3 regions of the Phytobacter diazotrophicus genome follow, and region 2 is predicted to be linked to each of the others. Evidence: predicted binding sites of a transcription regulator. Region 2 holds the regulator's gene; each other region holds the start of a gene.
The links. The regulator CRP, encoded in region 2, controls carbon source genes, mostly activating them, when cyclic AMP is high. The targets are predictions, from matches to a motif close to ATGTGANNNNNNTCACAT.
Positions count from the first base shown of each region.

Region 1: a site for CRP is predicted at 1,256-1,273, ahead of bhsA (multiple stress resistance protein BhsA). Genes of this name have one in related genera too.
Region 3: a site for CRP is predicted at 1,323-1,340, ahead of uxuA (mannonate dehydratase). Genes of this name have one in related genera too.

Region 1 is NZ_CM125428.1:2,208,116-2,210,394, forward strand. Features, by position in the region: gene ACS0RQ_RS10825 (TetR/AcrR family transcriptional regulator) at 467-1,099, opposite strand; gene bhsA (multiple stress resistance protein BhsA) at 1,344-1,601, shown strand; gene ldtC (L,D-transpeptidase LdtC) at 1,672-2,279, opposite strand, start outside.
Region 2 is NZ_CM125428.1:456,826-459,104, forward strand. Features, by position in the region: gene ACS0RQ_RS02090 (YccS/YhfK family putative transporter) at 1-923, opposite strand, end outside; gene crp (cAMP-activated global transcriptional regulator CRP) at 977-1,609, opposite strand; gene ACS0RQ_RS02100 (OsmC family protein) at 1,919-2,279, shown strand, end outside.
Region 3 is NZ_CM125428.1:790,689-792,967, reverse strand. Features, by position in the region: gene uxuA (mannonate dehydratase) at 63-1,133, opposite strand; gene uxaC (glucuronate isomerase) at 1,460-2,279, shown strand, end outside.

The DNA of each region.
Region 1 (2,279 bases), 1.8 Mb from region 2:
AATAGCAGTACTGTACCCATTGGCTCCTCAATTGCTCAGGCTGAGGAGCCTTTTTTACAGGCCGAAGATTCAGATAAGATCGTGCTGGCGATAGAGCAGAAAGCCGGTAATGACCACCGAGAGAAACGCGAATAAAACCGAACCACCACATACAACCCAGAGCCCGAATAACAATGTTATTACTATTAGCACTTTAAGTAATGGTAATAGCAAAATCATTTCCATTTTCCTTCTGAATGTGAATAGTCAGCCAAAGTACATAAATTCCGTATATACAATAAGATAGCGTAGGGTTAGAACAATAAATTCGCTTATGTCGTCATCCTGACGTTTATGGTTCTTTTACAACTAATGGTTAGCAGCGAAATAATTCCTGTTTAATATTAGCAAAGCGGCAAAAACGGCATGCTGTTTTCACCTATTAATATAATAGGTGAAAACGATAATTATTGCTAAGGAAGGCAAATCAGGACGTGATCAACTGGGGCCATAAACGCAGAGTCGTCGCGGAAATTTGCAGCAATTTCTCACAACTTGCTCCTTCACGGGCGCTGATAGACATGCCCTGCAACACACAGCTTAAAAACTGCGCCAGTTCCTGAACGTCCGCGTGGGCGGGGATTTCCCCCCGTTGCTGACGTTGTAGCAAAAATTTAAGCAACAGTTGTTCCTGCTGCGCATGGCGTGACTTAATAGTCTGCGCAATTGCCTGCGAAGAGGCGGCCAGCGTCGCGGAAGTGTTGATCAGAAAACAGCCCGCCGGGGTTTCAGTGCTGGTAAAGCAGTGTGCCACCGCCGTGAAGTAATCTTTTAACGCCTGCCCCAGCGGTTTATCGTCGCATAACAACTGGGCTTCATGTTTTGCTGCAAAAAGCGAGATGTAGCGATCCAGCACTGCGCGGAACAGGCCTTCTTTATTTGTAAATTCCGCATACAGCGTCGGTGCTTTCGCGCCCGTTGCCTCTACGAGATCTGATAATGACGTGGCTTCGTAGCCATGCTGCCAGAATAATGCCATGGCCTTATCAAGCGCCACTTCCCTGTCGAACACTTTCGGTCGGCCACGGCTTTTTTTCATACAAGTGACTTCACTGGTCATAGTGCCGTTCAACCTTTGTTGGTTTGTTGAACAATCATTATAAAAATAAATGCTGTCAGACACCAGTAGCAAAATAGCACAAATTAATAAATTCTATCTATATGATAAATATGAATTTGTTAATTTAATTAACGTTCGTTATTAAAATGCATTGACGAGTGATATAGATCACACTTATGATTTGTCTATCGATCGTTAAGTAAATACTTACGACGCTACTTTCATCTGCTACAGGAACAAAATCATGAAAAACGTTAAAACTCTGATCGCCGCTGCCGTACTGAGCTCACTCTCTTTTGCAAGCTTCGCTGCCGTTGAAGTTCAAAACGCACCGGCAGGCCAACAGGAAGTCGCTGTTATTGGTGCTTCCGCGGGTGCCAACCTCTCTTCTGTTGAAGATCAACTGGCTCAAAAAGCCGATGAGATGGGCGCAAAATCTTACCGTATTACCTCTGTGACCGGTTCCGATACTCTGCACGGCACCGCAGTGCTGTACAAATAAGTTAAGCCACAGAATTAACCCTCATAAAAAAGGCCTCGCAAGTGCGAGGCCTTTTTTTGTTATACGGAAATTAAAGGGATTGTTGTAGCAGACTGTCATGGAGAGTGACATCCACCGGCATGCCAGAGCGCACTTCCATTGCGCGTTCAAATACATCGCTTGCGCTTTGTGGCGAATCTTTGAAAGTCTGCATAGTGGCATTGAGCACAATCGGCAATGTCTTCGGGTCGTCGTCGATAGATTTTGACAGTGGTTGATGCATTTCCACCAGGCGCGTGCCGTCAGGTTCAACCGACGCTTTTATCGGCGTGTTGATAATATTCACGCGCGTACCGGGTTTGATAACGCTAAACAATGTGGCGATGTCGTTATCACGCAGACGAATACATCCGGAGCTGACGCGCATGCCAATGCCAAAATCAGCGTTGGTCCCATGAATTAGATAGACACCACCGTACGCGGCAAGGCGAATGGCATGGTGGCCCATCGGGTTTTCCGGCCCGGCCGGAACGACCGCCGGTAAATCTATTCCCTGGGCTTTATAACGAGCGCGAATATTGGCCGTTGGTGTCCAGGTAGGATTAGCCCGTTTATCAGAAACGGTTGTCACCATGGTAGGCGTTAGGGTATCTCCACCCAGTTGCCCTATTCCGATAGGGTAGACGGTCACTTCGTTTT
Region 2 (2,279 bases):
TGCTGGCGGGCAATTTTCTCCAGCGCGCCAATCTGTTTATCCATATTGAAGCGTTTGGGGTAGCGGTGATAAAGAATATCATCGGCTATGACCCGTAACCGCGCGGCAACGGTTTGCGCATTCCAGCGGATAACTTCCTCGGCATGGCTGCGTTCGACCAGCTCCTGCACTTCCTGCGGTTGGTGGAGACTGACGGCAATATGTTCCTGTAAGTCCAGCGCCACCTGGAAGACGCGGCGTAACCGCTTGTAGTCGTTGTTGTTATTTGCCGCCAGCATATGCAGTTGTTGGTAACACTGGCTAATCATATCCACCGCCTTTTGCTGGCGTGCCAGGAGTGGCGGAAGAGCTTTTTCTGGATCGACGTGCTGCGTCAGTAAACTGTATTTCGCTTCGCAATAGTCTGCCAGTTGGCGATACAGCAGGCTCAAGGATTCACGCAGCGGTTGCTCTCGCCACAACCAGAACCAGAAGGCGTTAAATGCGCCGTACCACAGGGTACCCAGCCCATAAATCAGCAACGGCTCCCAGATGGGCATGTTACCGGCGAGGCTGAGAGTAAAGATGGCGGCAATGAGCGAGGCGGGTAGAAGCCGCCCGTGTAATGCGCTGATTTCTGCTGTGACGCCGAGCAAGAGCGTTAATCCGCTCAGAATCAGCGGTAGCGGAATATTTTGCGTCAGTAATAGCTGTACCGTGAGGCTACTGCCCGCAAAGAGCGTGCCGCCGATAATGACGCGTTTGAAGAAACGTTTATGCAGAGTATCCAGACCGGCAATATTGCAGCAGGCGGGAACGAGAGAAAACAGCAGACCAAGATCGAGACGACCCGCGATCAGACCCACGGTCACAGGGAGGCATAACACCAGCGTTTGTCGCAGTGCATAGTTGATTTCGGGGTGATAAATCAGCCTGCGCCACATGGGGAAGAGAGACAAAAACGGCGCATCGTTAAGGGCGATGCGCCGCTTGAGAATTAACGTGTACCGTACACGACAATGGTTTTACCGTGTGCGGAGATCAGGTTTTGATCTTCCAGCATTTTCAGGATACGGCCGACGGTTTCGCGGGAACAGCCAACGATCTGACCAATTTCCTGGCGGGTAATTTTAATTTGCATACCGTCCGGGTGGGTCATTGCATCCGGTTGTTTCGCCAGATTCAGCAGCGTCTGTGCGATACGGCCCGTTACATCAAGGAAGGCGAGGTTACCGACTTTTTCCGAGGTGACCTGCAGGCGACGCGCCATCTGGGAAGACAAACGCATCAGAATATCCGGGTTCACCTGAATTAACTGGCGGAATTTTTTGTAGGAGATTTCGGCCACTTCACAAGCGGTTTTAGCGCGTACCCATGCACTGCGCTCCTGACCCTCTTCGAACAGACCCAGTTCACCGATAAAATCTCCCTGGTTAAGGTAAGAGAGGATCATCTCTTTACCTTCTTCATCCTTGATTAGCACAGCCACTGAGCCTTTGACGATGTAATACAACGTTTCCGCTTTTTCACCCTGGTGAATCAGCGTGCTCTTCGACGGGTACTTATGAATGTGGCAATGAGACAAGAACCATTCGAGAGTCGGGTCTGTTTGCGGTTTGCCAAGCACCATGCGCGGTTATCCTCTGTTATAAGCTGGCTCCAGACGCTGGATTCACATATCGCGTCCGGGGTTGCAATCTATCTTCCCCATACCTGGGAAGTGGACCGTCAGACATGCCTGCGGCCTGTAATATGTGATGTCCTCTGCATACATGCATAACGTCAATGTATCACTGTAGCATCGTGATTGTTTTAGCATAGCTTTTAACGCCTGTCTCCTGGTGTCTCGCTTCAGCTTGACGCAGGTCGCCTTCCGTTGCGAGTTTTCTTATGTGCGCGTAATCTGTAAAGAAAATTGTAACTCCGGAGTGAATTAAAAATGCAAGCTCGTGTGAAATGGGTAGAAGGTTTAACGTTCCTTGGCGAGTCTGCGTCCGGGCACCAGATCCTGATGGATGGTAACTCAGGCGACAAAGCCCCAAGCCCGATGGAAATGGTGCTGATGGCCGCAGGGGGATGCAGCGCTATCGATGTTGTCTCTATTCTGCAAAAAGGCCGCCACGATGTGAAAGATTGCGAAGTGAAGCTGACATCAGAGCGTCGTGAAGAGGCTCCGCGTCTGTTTACGCATATCAATTTGCACTTTATCGTGACCGGCAAAGAGCTAAAAGAGGCGGCGGTATCGCGCGCGGTGGATCTCTCTGCCGAGAAGTATTGCTCCGTGGCATTAATGCTGGAGA
Region 3 (2,279 bases), 330 kb from region 2:
CAGGCGCGCCTGATTTCAGAACCGCAGGGATCTGGCGATGCAATATCACCAGTTTCAGATCATTACGCCGATTGTTTTTGCAACGCTTCCCACAGGCCCACCAGGTAAGTAACACCCAGCGCGCGATCGTATAAGCCGTAGCCCGGACGACCGGTTTCCCCCCAGATAAAACGGCCATGATCCGGGCGAATATAACCCTCGAAACCATTGTCGTGCAGCGCTTGCATCACTTTGTACATATCCAGAGAGCCGTACTGTGACGGATGTGCGCACTCATAAAAGTCTTTATCCTTAATAAGTTTAATATTACGCACATGGGCAAAATGAATACGCTTGCGACGGGTAAATTCAGCCAGAATCTCGTAGACATTATTTTCAGGGTCTTCTGCAATTGAGCCCGTACACAGGGTGATACCATTGGCTTCTGAATCGACGGCGTTGCAGAGCCAATCCAGATCCTGACGATTTTTGACAACGCGCGGCAGGCCGAAAATAGAGTACGGCGGATCGTCAGGATGAATTGCCATTTTGACACCAACGTCTTCACAAACCGGAATGACTGCCTTAAGAAAATAAACTAAATTTTCCCGTAATTTTTCGTCGTCGACACCTTTATAACTGGCAAATAATTTCTGTACCTGCGCCAGACGTTCAGGTTCCCACCCAGGCAGTGCAAAGCCGTTTGAATTACTGAGCACCTCACTCACCACCTCTTCCAGGCTTTTATCAATATCCTTTTTCTCAAAGGCCATGGTCAGGGAGCCATCTGGCAGAACGTAGTTCATGTCCGTCTTCATCCAGTCAAAAACAGGCATGAAGTTGTAGCAAATGACCTTCACACCAAACCGCGCCAGATTGCGAATGGTTTGCTGGTAATTTTCAATGTAACGGTCGCGGCTCGGTAGACCAATTTTGATGTCATCATGAATATTAACGCTCTCGATGACTTCCATTTTCAGGCCGGCGGCGGTGGCCTGGCCGACCAACGCTTCAATCTTATCTTCGGGCCATATTTCACCCACCGGGATGTCGTACAACGCACCGACGACCCCTTCTACGCCCGGAACCTGGCGAATATATTCCAGAGAAACTTTGTCCTCTGTTGACCCAAACCACCGCATTGTCATCTGCATAGAACAACCTCAACCCGAATGAGTAAACAATACCTACCATACTAGTAGCTTATGAACAGTACATTAAAACGATGGGGTTTAATAATCAATAGATTTTCTGAATCAATAACGAAGGTTAAATAGATTGAAAAATATGTTAAGCATCCGTTAATAATCGAGATGCAAACACGATTAAAACACCATTTCAAAATTTGACACTCTTCACATAATTAAAAACTTATCTGGTATGGTAGTAGACTGAACGGTTTTTAGGTATACCGTAAATACAGCACAATTATTGATTTTATAAAAATTCCTTAAGTTAAAATTTCAGGAGCAAGTCGATCATGACGTTGATTAACGACGATTTTATGATTAACAGCAAAGCAGGAAAAACGCTCTATACGCGCTATGCGAAGAAGCAGCCAATACTGGATTATCATTGTCATCTTGAAGCCCGGGACATTTTCGAAAACAAACCTTTTCGCGATATCACCCAACTCTGGCTTGAAGGCGATCACTACAAATGGCGAGCCATGCGCGCCAATGGTATTCAGGAAAAATATATTACAGGCCATGCTTCTGCTGAGGAGAAGTTTGAAGCCTGGGCTAAAACGGTTGAATCCAGCTTTGGTAACCCGTTATATCACTGGACACATCTTGAACTCGCCACCTATTTTGATATTCACACCCCGCTAAACAGTAACAACTGGCGTGAGGTGATGAATGAATGTAACAATAAATTAAAAAACAGTGTTTTTTCACCCCGCGCACTTATTTCTCGGTCAAATGTTGAAATTATTTGCACGACGGATAAGCCCCTGGATGATTTGAAATATCACCAACTTCTTAAAAATGAGAAAGGGTTTGCTACGCGCGTACTACCGACATTTCGTCCCGATGAATTATTCGAAGCGGATCCCATCCGGTTTAGCCAATTTATCACTCAACTCGCTGAAATAAGTTCAGTCAATATTACGCATTTTTCATCATTCATTGCTGCGATTGCCGCGCGTATCGATTTCTTCCATGAGGTTGGCTGTCGTATTTCCGATCATGGCCCGGTAGAAGTGAGCTACCAGCGCGTCAGCGATGAACAAGCAGAGGCGCTTTTTGCGGCCAGAATGGCGCAACAAACACTTTCCGCCGAAGGGATGCAGGCATGGA